DNA from 4 places in the Planococcus lenghuensis genome. Region 4 is predicted to be linked to each of the others. Evidence: riboswitches for the same ligand, from Rfam matches in the RefSeq annotation. Region 4 holds a riboswitch; each other region holds the start of a gene.
The links. A riboswitch is a leader RNA that binds a small molecule or an ion and turns the genes downstream of it on or off. The one in region 4 is predicted to bind S-adenosylmethionine.

Region 1: linked by a shared signal. The riboswitch ahead of ssuE (NADPH-dependent FMN reductase) and the one ahead of B0X71_RS05935 (methionine ABC transporter ATP-binding protein) in region 4 are both predicted to bind S-adenosylmethionine.
Region 2: linked by a shared signal. The riboswitch ahead of B0X71_RS15615 (O-acetylhomoserine aminocarboxypropyltransferase/cysteine synthase family protein) and the one ahead of B0X71_RS05935 (methionine ABC transporter ATP-binding protein) in region 4 are both predicted to bind S-adenosylmethionine.
Region 3: linked by a shared signal. The riboswitch ahead of mtnK (S-methyl-5-thioribose kinase) and the one ahead of B0X71_RS05935 (methionine ABC transporter ATP-binding protein) in region 4 are both predicted to bind S-adenosylmethionine.

The regions. Positions count from the first base shown of each region.
Region 1 is NZ_CP019640.1:3,151,898-3,156,072, reverse strand. It holds gene B0X71_RS15985 (LLM class flavin-dependent oxidoreductase) at 42-1,427, opposite strand; gene ssuE (NADPH-dependent FMN reductase) at 1,456-2,001, opposite strand; SAM riboswitch class I at 2,093-2,198, opposite strand; gene B0X71_RS15975 (pyridoxal phosphate-dependent aminotransferase) at 2,299-3,462, opposite strand; gene B0X71_RS15970 (carbon-nitrogen family hydrolase) at 3,552-4,175, shown strand, end outside.
Region 2 is NZ_CP019640.1:3,083,381-3,088,452, reverse strand. It holds gene B0X71_RS15635 (MetQ/NlpA family ABC transporter substrate-binding protein) at 1-174, opposite strand, end outside; gene B0X71_RS15630 (methionine ABC transporter permease) at 202-852, opposite strand; gene B0X71_RS15625 (methionine ABC transporter ATP-binding protein) at 842-1,873, opposite strand; SAM riboswitch class I at 1,980-2,096, opposite strand; gene B0X71_RS15620 (glycerol-3-phosphate acyltransferase) at 2,178-2,819, opposite strand; SAM riboswitch class I at 2,964-3,075, shown strand; gene B0X71_RS15615 (O-acetylhomoserine aminocarboxypropyltransferase/cysteine synthase family protein) at 3,178-4,467, shown strand; gene metX (homoserine O-acetyltransferase MetX) at 4,481-5,072, shown strand, end outside.
Region 3 is NZ_CP019640.1:3,266,474-3,271,545, reverse strand. It holds gene B0X71_RS16550 (1,2-dihydroxy-3-keto-5-methylthiopentene dioxygenase) at 1-210, opposite strand, end outside; gene B0X71_RS16545 (methylthioribulose 1-phosphate dehydratase) at 229-843, opposite strand; gene B0X71_RS16540 (2-hydroxy-3-keto-5-methylthiopentenyl-1-phosphate phosphatase) at 840-1,505, opposite strand; gene mtnW (2,3-diketo-5-methylthiopentyl-1-phosphate enolase) at 1,511-2,725, opposite strand; SAM riboswitch class I at 2,794-2,900, opposite strand; SAM riboswitch class I at 3,328-3,496, shown strand; gene mtnK (S-methyl-5-thioribose kinase) at 3,570-4,754, shown strand; gene mtnA (S-methyl-5-thioribose-1-phosphate isomerase) at 4,754-5,072, shown strand, end outside.
Region 4 is NZ_CP019640.1:1,154,729-1,159,800, forward strand. It holds gene B0X71_RS05910 (acyl-CoA dehydrogenase FadE) at 1-142, shown strand, start outside; gene B0X71_RS05915 (arsenate reductase family protein) at 218-571, shown strand; gene gcvH (glycine cleavage system protein GcvH) at 638-1,018, shown strand; gene B0X71_RS05925 (ribonuclease M5) at 1,171-1,497, shown strand; gene B0X71_RS05930 (thioredoxin family protein) at 1,514-1,825, shown strand; SAM riboswitch class I at 1,881-1,985, shown strand; gene B0X71_RS05935 (methionine ABC transporter ATP-binding protein) at 2,076-3,101, shown strand; gene B0X71_RS05940 (methionine ABC transporter permease) at 3,094-3,762, shown strand; gene B0X71_RS05945 (MetQ/NlpA family ABC transporter substrate-binding protein) at 3,825-4,634, shown strand; gene B0X71_RS05950 (hypothetical protein) at 4,804-5,072, shown strand, end outside.

The DNA.
Region 1 (4,175 bases), 1.7 Mb from region 4:
AAGGCGGCCCGGAACAGTTCCGGGCCGCTGTTTGGCTGTGTTTATTTATTTATGGCCAGCTGCTGCCAGGCGAATTGCTTGCCCGGGTGCCGGTCCGGTAGACGGTCACCTTCACCGAACAAGCTGTCGCGAAGGGAAGTGCCTTCGTATTCCGTCCGGACCAGTCCGCGTTCCTGAAGGATCGGGATGACAAGTTCGATGAAATCCTTGAAAGTTCCCGGTGTGATCGCATAAGCGATATTGAAGCCGTCAACTCCCGCTTCGTTCACCCATTGTTCCAGTGTGTCGGCGATCTGCTCGGGAGATCCGACGGTGTACGGGCCAAGTCCGCCGATGCCGACGAATTCCTTGATATCGTTGACGGTCGGTTTTTTGCCTGGAATGATTTTCGTGAAATTCTCGAGCGCCGACTGAATCGCATCGTTTTCGATATACTCGAGGGGCTGATCCGGTGCGTAGGCGGACAAATCAATGCCGGTCCAGCCGCCGAACAAGGCGAGTGCGCCTTCGTGGCTGATGTGCTTTTTATAGTCGTTGAATTTCTCATGTGCTTCTTCCTCTGTTCTTCCGACGATCGGTGTCAGCAGGCTGAGAATCTTGACATCCTCTTTGTTCCGCCCCGCTTTTTCCGCTTCTGCCCGTATTTTTTGGACAGACCCTTTGGCTGCTTCGATATTGGGCGGACCGATAAAGACGCATTCGGCGTGTTTCCCGGCAAACGCCACGCCCTTTTTGGAAGCACCTGCCTGATAAAGGACAGGCGTGCGCTGTGGGGAAGGTTCCGTCAAGTGAGCACCCGGAACTTTATAATAATACCCTTCGTGGCCGATATCATGGACCTTTGAAGGATCCGTGTAGACGCCATTCGCTTTATCGAGGATGACCGCATCGTCCTCCCAGCTGCCTTCCCATAATTTATAGGCGACTTGAAGGTATTCTTCTGCAATGTCATAGCGCTCGTCATGCTTGATCTGATCTTCTTTACCGATGTTAACGGCTGCACTTTTCAAGTAAGAAGTGACGATGTTCCAGCCGACACGGCCGTTCGTTAGGTGATCGAGTGTCGACATGCGGCGGGCGAACGTGTAAGGGTGTTCGTGTGTGACCGAAGCCGTTACACCGAACCCTAAATGCTTAGTCACAGCTGACATGAGCGGCACGACCAACAGTGGATCGTTGACAGGTGATTGGGCGCCTTGCCGGACCGCAGCATCACGGGATCCGTCATAGACATCGTAAGTGCCAAGGACATCCGCTAGGAAAACGGCATCGAAATTGCCTTTCTCCAGCAGCTTCGCCAATTCAATCCAGTATTCACTGTCTTTATATTTATGAGATTCGTCCTCCGGATGTGTCCACAGTCCGGGCGATTGGTGTCCCGCGCAATTCATATCGAATGCGTTCAAGTAGATCCGTTTATTGGTCATGTATGATTCCTCCTTTTGCTCGTATGTGCTATCGCAGGCTTTCCTGCTGTTTACCGATGATTTTCACAAAATAGGCGAGCTGCTTCGTGAGCCGCTGCCGGACGTCATCTTCCAGGATCGGCTGCGCCGGGTTCGACTTGTCGATTTGGCTGTCCACCAGATAAACGCCTTTCAGGTTTTGCCCTTTCAATGTGGCGAGCAGCGGTTTCAGCGAATATTCGAGCGCAAGCAGGTGATTCGGACTGCCGCCGGTCATCAATGGCAGGACTGGTGTATCCTGCAGCGCGTCCTGCGGCAGCAGGTCAAGCAAGGCTTTCAGGACGCCGGAATAAGCTGCCTTATAGACGGGGGAACCGACAATTACGCCACTCGCGTCATGGATCAACGTGCTGATTTCCGCAATGGCCGGGCTGTCGAACCTGCCGGTGAATAAATCCTCCTGGGGCACATCCCGGACTGATAAATGGGTGACGGAAAAGCCTTCCTGTTGGAGCAGTGAACCTAAATAATGCAGAACGGTTTCCGACCGTGAAGATTCGGACGGACTCCCGGATAATATGACGATTTCACTCATGTTCATCTTCCTTTCTTTAGTGGGCTGAAAAATAAAAGCCCTCTTTTTCTCCGGTTAAGAGAAAAAGAGGGCAGTGGGTCGCATTATGCTGCTCTTATCTCTCAAGAATAAATCTTGCTGGAAGTAGCACCTTTCTGACGATGTCAGAGGTTGCTGAAGCGTCAACGGGCCAGTCCCTCGGCTTCTCTCGATAAGAAATTATTAAATTTAAAACCTATCATAATGCTAGGAATTGAAGATGTCAACACTTAGTTTATAATTTTCTGAACAGTTAATCGGAAAGCCGTATCCGGCCGGTCAAAATAAATCCAGTTTGGCAATTCGCTGCATCGCTTCTGCGATCCGGTCTTCATCCACAAGGAGGCCGACCCGGACGTAGCCTTCGCCGCCCGTTCCAAACCCGCTGCCAGCCGCTACCGCGACGTCGGCTTCTTTCAATAACCGGTCAGCGAATTGAACGCTCGTGAGCCCTTCCGGAACCGGGAGCCAGGCAAAGAAGGACCCTTTTGGTGCATCGAAATTCCAGCCGATGCGCGCACCTTCCCGCACGAGCGTTTTCCGGCGGCGGTCATACAATGCGACTAGTTCATCGACAGGTTCCTGACTGCCGCTCAATGCGGCTGCCGCTGCATGCTGAACCGCAGGGAACAGACTGACGAATAAATGATCCTGAATCAGATTGAGCGCTTCGATAAATTGCGCGTTACCGACCGCGAAGCCGACCCGCCAGCCGGCCATATTATACGTCTTCGACAGCGTGTACAATTCGACGCCGATGTCTTTGGCGCCTTCGGACTGCAGGAAGCTCGGCGGTTTAATGCCGTCAAAGCCGATTGCGCCATAAGCGAAATCGTGCACGACACCGATGTCGTGCTTCTTCGCGTATGCGACTGTGTCATTAAAGAACGACTGGGTGGCAGTCGCGCCGGTCGGGTTGTTCGGATAATTGAGATACAGCAGCTTTGCCTGATCACTGATGGATTCAGGAACGGTGCTGTAGTCGGGAAGGAAATTATTTTCCCCGGTCAGCGGCATTGTTTCATATTGCACACCGGCGAGGGCGGTGCCCGACAGGTAATCCGGATAACCCGGATCCGGCAGCAGCATCAGCTCGCCTTCATTCATAAGGCATAGCGGAAGCTCGACCAGTCCGATCTTCGTGCCGAACAGGACAGCCACTTCGGTGGCGGGATCAATATCAACATCGTATTCCCGCTTATAAAAGGCAGCTGCTGTTTCTTTTAATTCATCGGTGCCGCGAAACGGGGAATATTTGTGCGATTGCGGATCCGCTGCTGCGTCCTGCAGCGCTTTTACGATATGAGGCGGTGTCGGCTGATCCGGATTGCCCTGTCCAAGGTTGATGACATCCCGTCCTTCTGCGACAGCCTGCCGGACGTCTTTCGTCAGCTTGGCGAAAAATTGGGTCGGCAATTGCTGCAGCCGGTTAGAAAATTCCATATTGCTAAACCTCCATTTGTCAGAAAAGTTGCATGTGTACTCAGAATCTTATACATTTTACGTAGCATTGTCTACTGGAGGCGTATAAATTGAAAATAGCTTGCATACAAATGGATATCGTATTCGGCGAACCTGAAACGAACTTTGCGCACGTGGAAGAACGGATGCGGGAAGCGGCAGCGAACGGGGCGGACGTCATCGTGCTGCCCGAGATGTGGAATACCGGATACGCGCTGACGCAGCTTGAAGAACTCGCGGACAGAGATGGAAAGGCGGAATCTTTCCTGGCGGCGTTTGCCAAAGAGCATGGCGTTCACATCGTCGGCGGATCCGTATCGTCGAAGAAGAATCATGGATTTACAAATACCATGTACGTAGTAAACAGCAGCGGTGAAACGATTGCGGAGTATGACAAAGCGCACCTGTTCGGACTGATGGATGAGCACATCCACTTGGAATCGGGTGAGTCGGCCAATTTGTTTGAGCTGAACGGCATTCCGGCCGGCGGTGTCATCTGCTATGACCTCCGATTCCCGGAATGGCTCCGGCGCCATGCGCTCGAAGGAGCGAAAGTGCTGTTCGTACCGGCGGAATGGCCGGCGCCACGCATTGATCACTGGCGCATTCTGCTGCAGGCGCGGGCAATCGAGAACCAATGCTTCATTGTGGCGGTGAATCGGGTCGGCAGTGATCCGGCCAACGAATTCGGCGGT
Region 2 (5,072 bases), 1.8 Mb from region 4:
ATCAATTCCTTCTTCTTCCGCTTTATCGGCAATGTAATCCCAGATTGTCGTATCGGAACCGCTGATGCCGAGTGTCACTTCCGTCAGTCCTTCTGCTGAACTTCCTTCTTCACTGCATGCTCCGAGTAAGAGTGCCACGCTTGCTGCTGATAAGATCGCTGTTGTTTTTTTCATGAATAATTCCTCCAATTGTATGTGTGGTTAGCTTCTTCGTAATTTCTTCGAAAGGATGTTGCCGCCGGTCTGTACCCCTTGGACGAGCACCACGAGAATGGCGACTGTCAGGAACATAACCGTTGTATCGAACCGCTGATAACCGTACGTGATGGCCAGATCGCCGAGCCCGCCGCCACCGACTGCGCCTGCCATGGCTGACGCGCCGATTAGTCCGATGACTGCAATGGTAAGAGCCAGCACAAGTGAACTGCGGGCTTCCGGAATCAGAAAACGGAATACAATCTGGCCGGGCGTGGCACCCATTGCCTGGGCCGCTTCGATGACGCCTTTATCGATTTCAAGCAATGAATTTTCAATAAGCCGGGCGATGTAAGGTCCTGCATAGAACACAAGCGGGACAATCGCTGCTGTCGTTCCGATGGAAGTGCCGACAATCAGCCGGGTGAGCGGGATGATCGCGACAAGCAAAATGATAAAAGGAATCGACCGGAAAATATTGACGATGGCGTTCAGCACTTTGAATACCGGTTCATTCTCAAGCAGATGGCCGCGCCTTGTGACAACGAGCAGGATACCGAGGGGGAAGCCGATGAGCAATGAACAGCCGAACGCAACGCCGGTCATGTAAATGGTTTCCCATAACGCTTCCAGTATTTGTTCCTGATCAACTAGCATAACTGCTCATCTCCTCTGCTAAGACGTAATTATTCCGGATTTCGATCAATGCCCGCTGGATCTCCGCTGGGTTGCCGTTGAACTCTACAATCAGATTGCCGTACGGAATGCCCTGCAGCTCGGTGATATTGCCGAACAGAACGTTCAGTTCAAGATCATAGCGCCGGGAAATCCGTGAGATGAGCGGATGGGCTACGGAATCGCCTGTGAACTGAATGCGGTAAATCGGCTGGCTCCTGTTCGTGTTCCGGATCTGTTTAAGCAGCGCCTCCGGCAGTTCATCATTCATAACCGAGCGGACAAACCGCCGCGTCGTCGCATGCTGCGGATTCGAGAATACATCGAATACCGTTCCTTGTTCGATGATCCGGCCGGCTTCAAGCACAGCCACTTTATCGCACACCTCCCGGATGACCGCCATTTCATGCGTGATCAGGAGAATAGTGATCTTATACTTGCGGTTCACTTTCCGCAGCAGGTCCAGGATTGACTGGGTCGTTTGCGGATCCAGAGCAGACGTTGCTTCATCGCACAGCAGGATGGACGGATTCGTGGCGAGCGCCCGGGCGATGCCGATGCGCTGTTTCTGACCGCCGGACAGCTGTTCCGGATACTTATCCGCCTGATCACCGAGCCCGACAAAGTCCAGCAATTCCGTAACCCGCTGCTGAATTTCATTTTTTGGCGTTTTGGTTAAGATCAGCGGCATGGCGATGTTGGTATATACGGTCTTTGAAGTCAAAAGATTAAAATGCTGAAAGATCATGCCGATATCTTTTCGCGTTGTCCGGATTTCTTTCGCGGACAATGCGGAGATGTCTTTGCCGTGAATCTTGACTGTTCCTTTCGTCGGCCGTTCGAGAAGATTGACGGTCCGGATCAGAGAACTTTTGCCGGCGCCGCTGAAACCGATCACACCATAGATTTCGCCGGTTTCGACTGTCAGATCGATGCCGTTCAGTGCGGGTACTTCCCGCTTTCCTGAACGATACGTTTTTGCGACCCCTTCAAATTGGATCATATCCATGCCTCCTCAATAGTGGTTTTGCTGAATAAAACAAAAAGAAGCCCTCTTTTTTCTTTACCAGCAAGAAAAAAGAGAGCTTCATAATAAATGAAATCACTCCTTCTCATCTTCCAAATACGCCGATGCGCATTTGCAGGAATTAGCACAGTGTCCGCATAAATGCGAACCCGCTGCCGAAACGTCATAGGGCCTGTCCCTCAGTTTCTCTGGATAAGAAAGTAATGTGTGCTATTCAATTCGTGATTCCTACTTTATGGCTTGGGTATAAAAAAGTCAACCATTTTATCGAAAAAAATTTTCAAGCTGCTTTTGCCGGCTTCTTCCGGAAGACGGCCGACACTTTGTTTTCGGTTCCTTCTTTTATCCGTTTAATGTTCTCCAGGTGCTTCCACAGCGCCATCCCGAACAGCGCTGCGGCTGTAATGACAGGCCATTCTCCCTGAGCCGGCAGGAACGCAGCCAGCAGCAGAACCGCATACAGGCAAAGCACTCCAATGACGAGGTAATCTGTGATCAATGAAACGATGATAAGCAGCAGCAGACCGGTGAGCCCGAGCCGCCAGTCAAGTGCCAGCAAGACACCGATGAGGGCGGCAGTTCCTTTCCCGCCGCTGAATCCCATATAGAATGGGAAATTATGGCCAATGACGACAGCACTACCTGTAAAGAACAGGAATATCCAGAGCATTTCAGGGGATAATCCCGAACCTGAAAAGAGCCCGCGCATGAGCAGCACAGCAGCAGCCCCTTTTCCGATGTCAATGGCCGCCACCAGTGCGCCATACTTCCAGCCGAGCACAATAGCCGCATTGGAAGCGCCGGAATTTTTTACGCCTTCCGTTTTGATATTCACCCCAGAAATAAATCGCGCCGCAACAGAACCATGCAGGCAACCGATCAAATAACCGATAATAAGTGCTGCTGCTAGCCAGCCTGTCATGCAAACCCCTCCGATTTCCGCATCTTTCTTTACATGTAACGCTCCTGATAATAAAAAGGTTTCAAAAAGATGCTGAAAATTCTTGACAATGGCGGCCGTGGTTCTCTATACTTGGTCACTAAGATGGAAAACTGAATCTGAATACTCTTATCGAGAGAGGCGGAGGGAATAGGCCCGATGATGCCCGGCAACCACCAAGCTGCTGCTTGGAATGGTGCTACGTCCTACAGATTGCAACTGATCTGACAGATGAGAGGAGGTTTGTCTGAGAATGGCGGCCCTCTTCTTAACCGAAGAGGGCCGTTTTTAATTCCTCCTCATCTGCTTTCCATCGGACAAAAACTAAGGAGGAAGACGAATGACGAACTTCAAACCAGAAACTCAATTGCTTCACGGAGGACAGGAACCGGATCCGGTAACAGGCGCACGGGGGGTTCCGATTCATAAAACGACTTCTTACGTATTCAAAAGTGCCGAACATGCGGAGAACTTATTCGGCCTGAAGGAAACCGGCAATATCTATACACGAATCATGAATCCGACAGTCGATGTATTTGAACAGCGGGTGGCTCTCCTCGAAGGCGGGACAGCTGCAGTGGCCCTTTCTTCCGGTATGGCGGCGATTGCATTCTCGGTTCTGAACGTGGCTGAAGCCGGGGAAGAAATTATTGCGGATGAAAATTTATATGGCGGCACATTCAGCTTGTTCGCCAATACACTGCCGCGCTATGGCATTACGGTCCGCTTTGTCGACGGGAAAAATCCCGAGAATTTTGCGGATGCCATTACGGATAAAACAAAAGCGATTTTCGGTGAAATTATCGGCAATCCAAGCCTGAATGTATTTGATGTTGAACGGGTGGCGGAAATCGCCCATGCAAATGATATTCCGCTCCTGATCGATAACACATTCGCTTCTCCATACGGCAGCAACCCGATTGAATTCGGAGCGGACGTTGTCATTCATTCGGCGACAAAATGGATCGGCGGACACGGGACAACAATCGGCGGCATCGTAGTGGATGGCGGCAAGTTCAATTGGAATAACCCGAAATTCCCGTCCTATACGGAACCGGATCAAAGCTATCACGGCATCCGTTATGCGATTGACGCTGAAGGTGCGTCATTCGCCACGAAGCTGCGCGTTCAGCTGCTGCGCGATTTCGGCCCGTCACTCAGCCCGGAAAGCGCCCATGCCTTCCTGCAGGGACTGGAAACCCTTCACCTGCGAATTCCGAAACACAATGAAAACGCGCAGCGGGTAGCGGAATACCTGAAAGGGCATCCGGAGGTTGAGTGGGTGAATTATATCGGATTTGAAGATCATCCTTCACACGAGGATGGGAAGAAGTACTTGAAACAGGGGTTCGGCTCCATTGTGAACTTCGGTGTGAAAGGCGGATTGGAGGCCGGCCGGAAAGTGATCAATAATGTATCGCTATGGTCGCATGTCGCGAACGTCGGCGATGCGAAGTCACTGATCATCCATCCGGCATCGACGACTCATCAGCAGTTATCCCAGGAAGAACGGACAGCTTCCGGCGTGACAGATGAACTGATCCGGCTGTCGGTGGGACTGGAAAATGCGGATGACCTGATCGGTGATCTGGAACAAGCAATCGAAGCTGCTGTGCCAGCAAATGTATAGGAGGACGTAGACAATGAAAACGGTCGAGATCGGTTCATTACACCTTGAATCCGGAGCTGTATTGCCGGAAGTCACACTTGCTTACGAAGAGACGGGAAACCTGCAGGGGCCGGTCATTCTGGCCTGTCATGCGCTGACCGGCGATCAGTATGCAGCCGGTGACTGGTGGGAAGGCCTGATCGGTTCGGGAAAAGCAGTGGATACCGCCCGTTTTCATGTCATCGCATTTAATGCGCTCGGCGGCTGCCATGGCTCGACCGGCCCGCTTTCAGTGAATCCGGCGACCGGGGAACCATACCGGGCTGCGTTTCCGGCGATCACCATTCGTGATATGGTACGGGCGGAACAACAGGCACTGCAAGTGATGGGGATTCATCACGTAGCGGCTGTCCTCGGCGGTTCACTCGGTGGAATGCGAGCGCTGGAATGGGGGCATTTATTTCCGGAAACGGTGGAATTGATCGTTCCGATGGCTGTTACGCCGGCACTCAGTGCATATGGCATTGCGTTCAATCAAATCGGTATTTCTGCCATCGAAACTGATCCGCTGTATGCCGGCGGTAATTATGCGTCTTCTGCAAGTTTAAAAGGGCTGGGAGTTGCGC
Region 3 (5,072 bases), 1.6 Mb from region 4:
GCGCTCGGAAATGTCATTGATTTCCGGACGGAATGCTTCCAAGATCTGTTCTTTTTCTTCATCATTCAAATCGAATTTTTCACGGAGATTATCCGGAAGTTTATTGATGTCCCAGTGCTCATAAATGACTTCCTGCTGGGCAAGGAACGTCGCGACGTTGTGCTGTTCATTGATTGTTTCGTTTGTTTCCTGGAGTTTGATGATTGCCATAGTGAATCTTCCTCTCTTTTATCGTTTATATTGGTGTAAAGTCAATTGATACTGAAATAAAAACTCGCTTGCTTCCAACAGCTTCGCTGCTTCAAATCCGCTGCGGCCCCAGACTGTGATGCCATGGTTACGGATGAGCACAGCACCGAAATCAGCGTTCACGTGCTGCTTGAACTCTTCGGCCAGCGTCGGAATATGCGCCGGGTTCGGAATGACGGGAATGGTGAGCACATCGTCTTCTTCCCACAGGCCGAACGCCTTGATGAGTTCCTGGCCTTTGAATCCGATTTTCCCGGCATCCCCGTATAATTCAGAGATCACGTTGTTCGCCACCGTGTGCACATGGAGGCTGCAGCTAGCATCCGTCTGACCATAAACCGCGCAATGCAGTAGCGTTTCCGCTGATGGTTTCAATTGCGTTTCGTCAATCGGCTGGCCGTCCGCGTCGACGAGCAGGAAGTCCTCCGCCGTCCGTTTCTTTTTGTCCTTGCCGCTGGCGGTGACCAGGAATTGGAGCGGCTCATCGTTCACTTTGATGGCGAGGTTGCCGCTTGTGCCCATGAACCAGTCGCGGGCGGCAAGTTCGTCTTTGATGTCTGCAAGTTCCGTCCAACGCTCTTCCACAATACTCATACACGGACACCGAGCTTCCGCTCCAGAATGTCCGTCACATCATGGAAGGTTTCGAACGGCTCATACGGGATGCCGAGCTCTTTGCATTTCTCAATCAGGAAATCGCGGGCGATGACAAGATCCGCGCCTTTGGCTGCCTGGAGATCCGTAATCGAGTCCCCGATGACGATGCTGAACGTATCCTCATCTGAAAGCTGCCGGATGACCGTCGGTTTGCATAATCCGCAGCCTTGGCTTTTGCATTGTTCATCACAGCCGTGCGGAAAGCGGATGCGGATGCAATCATCAGAGAAATCCGCTTCATTGCAATAAATGCCGGCGAACGGCCCGTATGGTTCGAGGAGCGGCCGGACGAAAAAGTCGATGCCGCCACTCGTAATATACAGCGGGATATCGGCCCGGTCGGCAAAAGCGACGAAATCAGCGAAACCTTCGCGGATTTCCGCTGCATCCAATACATAAGAAATGATTTCATCTTTCTTTGATGAAGGCAGCAGGGAGAACATCTCCGCTACACCATCACGTATTGTAATGCTTTGGTTTAAAATGCCTTCCTTGATCGGTTCCCATTCCGGCGGTGCGAATTCCTTCATGATGTTCATGATATTGTCGCGGTCCGTGACTGTTCCATCGAAATCGCAGAAAATGATTGGTTTTTTCACATTGTTCACCCCCATAACTTGAGCGCCGTTTTTAATTCGTCATGGGATGCCGCCGCTTCCTCAAGCGAAGTGCCGGCGAGTACGGCATCGACGGCCTGACGGAACGCCCGTCCGCCGCCTGCAGCGCCATCCGGATGTCCATGGACACCGCCACCTGCGTTAATGATGCTGTCGGTGCCGAAATCCTCAAACAGAAGCGGGACGAGGCCCGGGTGGATGCCGGCTGATGGAACCGGGAATGTCCGTTTTAACGGGCTGTCGGATACGAGTTCCCGGCCGAGCGCCAGTGCAGCGTTCTTCTCAAGTGCAACACTGCCGTAAGGAGAAGGGAACAGGGAAAAGTCCGCACCTGCAATGCGGGTCAGTTTGCCGAGCGCAAGTTCCGTCGCCACACCGTAAAAAGGCGAAGACGTGAATGCGCCGCTGAATGCGGGATGCGCCATGAGCGGCAATCCGACTTCCGCGTCTTCCGCAAGTTCCTGCAGCACATCCAGCCCGTAGGCATGGACGTTGAACAGCAGCGCGTCCGCGCCGAGTTCCCGTGCTTTGCGGGCCTTATCGCGGAGTCCGGATGTGCGGCCGGTCAGATTGGCTGCGTACAATGTCCGGTGGCCGGTTTCTTTATACACCTGTTCCAGCACCTCTTTCCCCCGCACGATCCGTTCTTCAAATGGGGTCTGCGGGTTATCGAATAAAATCTCATCATCTTTCACGAGATCCACGCCGCCAAGCGCCTGCTGGCGGAGCTGGTCGGCAAGATAACCGAGATCGCGGCCGATGACACCTTTGAAAATGCTCATGACGAGCGGCCGGTCATGGACGCCGAGCTTTTCCCGGATTCCTTCGATGCCGAACCGCGGACCCGGGAAACGGGCGAGTAATTCTTCATCGAAAATAAGATCCAGCAATTTCACTTCGCCGTCGAGCGATAATTTCCCGAACACAGTCGTCAGGATCGCCGGCAGATCCGCCGAAAAATTGGCCGCCGGGTAACGGATTTCCACTTCCGCCCGGATCAATTCCGGTTTTAACGGGTGAGGGGAGTCACCGAATTCCGTGACGGACTCCACGGTTCCTTTATGCTGCTTCAGCTGTTCCTGTTCAAGCTGCGGCAGGTCAGTCCAAGATCCGACCGTGAGACCAAGAGCAATGCCTTCCGCTTTCTTCCCGAATGATCCAGGCCGCCCGTACAGTTGATAGCGGGCTGTCAATCCACTCATAAATTCACTCTCCAGTTCCTGTAACAAATAAAAAACCTCTTCCTAAGAAGAGGTTATCGGATACCATCTTCTTATTTGTCAGCCGTCGCTTGAAGGCTGCAAGAATTAGCACCGTGTCAATCGACCGGTTGCCGGGCTTCGTAGGGCTTGTCCCTCCGCCTGCTCTGAATAAGAATAACGTATTTAGTTTTTTTAGAAATTATGCTGATTATTTCATGGGATCTTAATTCTGTCAAATGAAAAACGAAGATGCCATCAATAGTGCTTACAAGGATGCCGGCTGGCTGAAGAAGTAACAGAAGACCAATTCCTGACTGAATGGAAGCGGCTTCCATTTAACTGGTGGAACTCGGCGCCTAATTAGTGGAACTCAATGCTAAATTAGTGGAACTCAATGCCGAATTAGCGGAACTCAGCGTCCAATTAGTGGAACTCGAAAAAAAGCGAAAAATTAAGCGATATTCTGAAAGGATAAATCTATAATTTACCGCTTTGTAATAAGCCAGACAATTAAGAACTATTTCTTTGAAAAGTTGTTGCACTTTATTTTGAATCATGATAGGATTCATGTCAGACTTTAATAACTTTATAAATTATCAGCACTCTTATCAAGAGCAGGCGGAGGGTAAAATGGCCCGATGAAGCCCAGCAACCGACCATAATACCGTTGTGAAACGGGGCGCGTTAAGATTTTGCGCCGGAATGGACAAATCCATTCCGCAAGGCACGGTGCTAATTCCACTGGAAAGAAACTTTTCCAGAAGATGAGAGGCGGGAATCCGATTATTCTGCGCCTCTTTCCGAAGAGGCGCTTTTATTTTTTTCAGGGAAGGATTGAGTACAGATGGCGGTTACAGAAACGGCGAATTACACCCCATTGACAGAACAAACGGCAGTCGAGCTTGCCGCTCAGCTAGATTTCTTTCCGAAAGGAGCGGCACTTTCAAGCCGGGAAATCGGCGATGGCAATCTCAATTACGTCTTTCACATAACAGACGAAACCGGCAAAGGCCTTATCATTAAACAGGCATTGCCGTATGCAAAAGTGGTCGGTGAAAGCTGGCCGCTGACACTGAAACGGGCAAAGATTGAAGCAAATGCACTGAAAAAGCACGGGGAATACGTGCCGCATCTAGTACCGGAAGTATACGCAACCGACGAAGCGCTGGCATACACGGTCATGGAAGACCTGTCGCATCTTACCGTTGCACGGGCTGGCCTGATCGCTGGTGAGACGTATCCGAAACTGTCGGATGACATTGGCGAGTACTTGGCGCAGACGCTGTTCCATACCTCGGATTTCGGACTTCATCCATTCGACAAAAAACGGCTTGCTGCCGAATTCTCCAATCCGGAATTATGCAAAATTACAGAAGACCTGATTTTTACAGATCCTTTCTTCAATAATGAAACCAATGATTTCGAAGAAGCGCTCACTGCTGATGCCGAAGCAATCTGGAACAACAAGGCATTGCAACTGGAAGCGGCGAAACTGAAACAGAGCTTTCTGACTGAAGCAGAAGCTTTGCTGCACGGCGATCTTCACACAGGCAGTATTTTTGCAAGCAAAGATGAAACGAAAGTCATCGACCCGGAATTTGCATTTTATGGTCCGATCGGTTTTGACGTCGGCCTCTTCCTCGCGAATCTTGTGTTCCAGTCGATCACGCGCGGAGAAGAAGGCCGGGATGTGATCACAGACCATATCCGGAATACATGGGACGTCTTTTCTTCCCGGTTTTCAGAGCTATGGGAACAGGAAAACCAAAGTGCATTTAAAGATACAACGGGTTACAGAGAAACCGTGCTGGAAAAAATCTTCCGGGATTCCGTCGGCTTTGCCGGCGCTGAGCTGATTCGCCGGACAATCGGTCTGGCACATGTCAGCGACCTTGACGGCATTGAAGACGATGAAGAGCGAATTGCACGGAAGCGGCAGGCATTGCGGACAGGTGAAGCGTTCATTCTGAAGCGGGCAGAACTTACGTCCATCGATGACGTACTGTCACTGATCGGGGCGCTGCGCTGATGCAAGTACCGGTATCCATCGAATGGAAAGACGGGCAGCTTACGATTTTGGATCAGCAGAAACTGCCGCATATCATTGAATTTATCGACCTTACAACCATTGAAGAAGTATTTGATGCCATCCTTTCCCTGAAAGTGCGGGGCGCACCGGCGATCGGTATTACGGCTGCCTACGGCTTAGCGCTTGCAGCGGAGAGTCATGATACAGATGAGCTTGACGCCTTTGAAGCGTATGTGCGAAAGGATGCCGATTACCTGGCAAGCTCCCGGCCGACGGCAGTCAATCTGGCTTGGGCGCTTGAACGGCTGCTCAGCACAT
Region 4 (5,072 bases):
GATTGCAGCTGCTGATGGTGACAACCTGCGCATGATGCTGTCGGCTCTCCGCAAGCTGACACGCTCTACCCCGTATAATGTCATTGCAAAAAAGCGGGAAGCGGCTGTTAAATTGATCGAGGCAGAAAAATATATCGTTTAAGTTTCAAAGAAAACGCAGCCAGTGTGCTGCGTTTTTCTCCTTTCTGCTACACTATTAAAGAAAGGAGTGAGCAAGATGGTGACATTTTATTCGTATCCGAAATGCAGCACATGCCGCAAAGCAAAAAAATGGCTGGACAATCATGAAGTGGCCTATGAAGAGATACATATTGTGGATTCGCCGCCTTCTAAAGAAGAGATCCGGGCCTTCTATCAAAAGAGCGGTCTGGATTTGAAGAAGTTTTTTAACACCAGCGGCATGAAGTACCGGGAGCTTGGTCTGAAAGATCGGTTGAAAGACATGGGTGAGGAAGAGCAGCTGGAGTTGCTGGCATCGGACGGCAAGCTGATAAAACGGCCGTTAGTCGTTAGCGGAGATCAGGTGACTGCAGGATTTAAGGAAGAGACATTCAGCCAGGCTTGGAAATGAAAGTTGTATTTCCAGTAGGGATATGGCAAACTGAAGCTGTAAGAGTACATAGCTGGAGGTGTTTGGATGAGCGTACCAACAGAACTTCGTTATTCAAAAGAACATGAATGGGTGAAAGCTGAAAACGGGACTGCCCGGATTGGCATCACACAGTTTGCACAGGAAGAATTGGGAGATATCGTATTTGTTGAGCTTCCTCAAGTGGGCGATGAATTGACTAAAAACGAACCATTCGGCAGCGTCGAATCGGTAAAAACAGTTTCTGAGCTGTATGCACCTGTAAGCGGCAAAGTCGTTGAAGTGAACAGCGGGCTGGAAGACAGTCCTGAACAGGTCAACGAATCGCCATATGAGCAGGCGTGGATGGTTGTGGTGGAACTTTCAGATGAAACGGAACTGGAAGAGCTGATGGATTCAGATGCTTACAATGAAATGATTGCAGGATAATAAAAAAGCGCTGATTTCAGCGCTTTTTTCCGTTCCCAGAAAGAACTGGAGGCAAACAAGTTTCTTTACTTCGATATCAAGGTATTGTATAACATAAGATGCTGCCTGAGTAATGAGCCATTTGAATGTCGTTCATGTAGGAAGTGGAGAAAATGGATAAAGTGATCATTGTCGAAGGACGCTCGGACAAGACGAGAATCGAGCCGCTCATCGCTGAACCGGTGACGATTCTCTGCACGAACGGCACTGTAAGCGCAGTCCGGCTTGAGGAATTACTTGCTCCTTATGAGGGATTGGATCTGATTGTGCTCGTGGATGCGGACAAGTCTGGGGAATCACTTAGAAAACTGTTCAAAAAGGTGTTCCCGGAAGCGCGTCATGCCTATATCGACCGGTCTTACAAAGAAGTGGCGGCAACACCGGTCCGGATTCTTCTGGACGTGCTGATTGGTGCTAATGTCCGAGTGAATACGCTTTAAACTGAAGGTGAAGCAGATGGAAGAATGGACCCACCAGGAGTGGATGAAAACAAAAAATAAAAGCAGATATACTGCGTTTTATTTATATACACCAATGTGCGGAACTTGTCAGGTGGCTTCCCGGATGCTGCATATAGTCAAGGAAATGCTGCCGTCTCTGACACTCGGTAAAGCAAACCTGAACTACGTCCAGGAAGTAGCGGAGTTGTATCAAGTGGAAAGTGTTCCTTGTCTGCTGCTGACTAAAGACGGCAAATTGCAGGAAAAGGTCTATGCGTTTCAATCCGTACCTTTTCTTTATGAAAAACTAAAAACGTTTGACAGATAGTTCCCTGCCTGATATATTGGTGTTCTGACTGAGACAATTTACAATTTCATATCGTTTCTTATCAAGAGAGGTGGAGGGATGTGCCCGATGAAGCCCGGCAACCGTCATGCAAATGAAATGGTGCCAATTCACACAAAACGAAAGTTTTGGGAGATGAGAGAACGGGTACTTATATTAAATTAAAGTTGCCCTTCTGCTCATAACAACGAGCAGGAGGGCTTTTATTATGGTAAACAGGAGTGTCTTGCAAATGATTGAGTTGAAGAACCTGACGAAGCGGTTTCAGACGGATAAAGGCGTTCTCACCGCTGTGGATGATGTCAGTCTGTCCATTTCAAAAGGAGAGATATTCGGCATCATCGGATATAGCGGCGCCGGAAAAAGCACGTTGATCCGGCTGCTCAATGGGCTTGAAAAACCCACTGCCGGTTCGGTGGATATCCAGAATAGAAAGATTTCAGCAATCCGGGGAGTTGAATTGCGGAAAGCGCGCCAGAAAGTCAGCATGATTTTTCAGCACTTTAACTTGCTGTGGTCACGCACTGTTAAAGAGAATATTGAGTTCCCCCTTGAAATCGCAGGTGTATCCAAGACTGAGCGCAATGCCCGGGCATTGGAATTGATAGAACTGGTGGGCCTGACCGGCCGGGAGAATGCCTATCCGTCCCAGCTTTCTGGCGGTCAGAAGCAGCGTGTGGGCATTGCCCGCGCGCTCGCAAATGATCCGGAGGTATTGCTGTGTGATGAAGCGACTTCTGCCCTGGATCCACAGACAACCGACTCCATCCTCGATCTGCTTGTAAGCATTAATGAACGGTTGGGCCTGACCATTGTGCTGATCACCCATGAAATGCACGTAATCCGGAAGATCTGTCACCGGGTGGCGGTCATGGAAGCCGGTAAAGTGGTTGAACTTGGAGATGTGCTGAGTATTTTTCAAATGCCGCGTGAACAGATCACCAAGCGATTTGTCGCGCAAGTGACGGAAGCGGAAGATGCAAGTGAAACCATCCGCCATCTTCGGGAAATTTATCCGGCCGGCGAACTGGTCAAGCTCGGATTCATCGGCGATCAGACAGAACAGCCGGTTCTGACAGAACTGATCCGGAAGTTTCCTATTGAAGTCAACATCGTGCAGGGGAATATTTCCCGTACGCAACGCGGAGCTTACGGAACGCTTATGTTGCAGCTGAAGGGTTCTGAAGAGGAGATCCGGGCAGCGATTGCGTTTCTGGAAGACCGGAACGTCCGGACGGAGGTGATGACGGGTGTTTGAAACATTTTTACCAAACGTGGATTGGGCAGATATGTGGGAAGCAACGGTTGAAACACTCTACATGACGGCCATGGCCACATTTTTCACATTTGTGTTCGGTTTACTGCTGGGTATTCTGCTGTTCCTGACAAGCCCACACCAAGTATGGGCTAATAATATTGTGAACTGGTTGACAGGCGCGTTCGTCAATATCTTCCGGTCGATTCCATTCATTATCCTGATTATTCTGCTGATTCCGTTTACGCAGATTCTTATTGGAACGATTCGCGGACCTAATGCAGCTTTGCCTGCATTAATCATTGGTGCTGCGCCATTCTATGCCCGAATGGTACTGATTGCTCTCCGGGAAATCGACAGAGGAGTGATCGAGGCCTCCCGGTCGATGGGTGCGACAACGGGGACCATTATCCGGAAAGTGCTGCTTCCGGAATCGATGCCGGCTCTCGTATCCGGAATTACTGTAACGGCCATTGCGTTGGTCGGGTATACAGCAATGGCTGGCGTCATCGGTGCCGGCGGCCTTGGAACTTTGGCCTTTCTCGATGGATTCCAACGAAGCCGGGAAGATGTTACGTTGACAGCTACCGTGCTGATTCTGATTATTGTATTTATCATCCAGTATATCGGGGATTTTACTGCGTCCCGCTTAGACAAACGCTAGTTTCGGATTTGATCCGTTATTATAGACTATAAAAGAAAAAACAAAAGGAGAGTTACTAACTTATGAAGAAATTTGTAGCAGGAACTGTATTGAGCGGACTGGCATTGGCCGGCTGCGGAGCAACCGGAGCAGATGAAGAGACGGAAGTGCTGACAGTAGGCGCGTCAAACGTCCCACATGCGCTCATCCTTGAAGAAGCGGCACCGCTTCTGGAAGAACAGGGCATTGACTTGGAAATTGAAACGTATCAGGATTACATTTTGCCAAACCAGGATCTCGATTCCGGTGAAATAGATGCAAACTATTTTCAGCATGTTCCATATCTGGAATCACAGATAGAAGACTTCGGATATGAATTCGCCAACGCTGGCGGCATCCATATCGAGCCGATCGGCGTCTACTCACAGGAATATGATTCACTTGATGAGTTGCCTGATGGGGCGACAATCCTGATGAGCAATTCAGTTGCCGATCATGGCCGCATTTTAGCAATGCTGGAAGCGCAAGGCTTGATTACATTGGCGGAAGACGTTGAAAAAACGGAAGCTGAAGTAAGTGATATCGTGGAAAATCCGAAGAATCTGGTCTTTGATGCTGATTATGAAGCGGCACTTCTCGTGCAATTATATGAGGCCGGCGAAGGTGATGCTGTTCTCATCAACTCTAATTATGCGATCGATGCGGGATTGAACCCGATGGAAGATGCCATTGCACTTGAAGATTCCGATTCGCCTTATGCAAATATCATTGCCACACAAGCTGGAGACGAGAATAGCGAAAATATCCAGGCACTTGTGGACGTGCTGAAATCTGATGAGATTCAGGACTTCATTATCGAAGAATGGGGCGGCGCTGTCGTGCCGGTTGAATAATTGTAAAACAGAAACGGGGCTGCCCCGAAAGGTCATGAATTGAGACTTTTCGGGCGGCCTTTTTTGATTAAATTGTTAATTCTTTCAATTTTGTGAATGCTGTACTGTTGGATTTTCCTGTGATAATATGGATATGATGTAACAATATCGTACGAAGGGGGGATTTTGCATGAAAAAACTATTAGCAGTAGGCGTCGCAGCTTCATTAGTACTTGGTGCATGTGCTGAAGAAGAACCGACGGAAGAACTAACGGAAGAAGAAGTGGAAGAAACGACTGATCAGGTGGTCGAAGAAGAGACCGCTGAAGAAGAAGTCGTGGAAGAAGAAGCGACGGAAGAGGAAGTTGTAGAGGAAGAGGCAGCTGGAGAAGATGTAGCTCCTGAACTCGTCACTTTCTATCTAAATGTATCCCAGACAATCAATGCTGCTGATGCAGA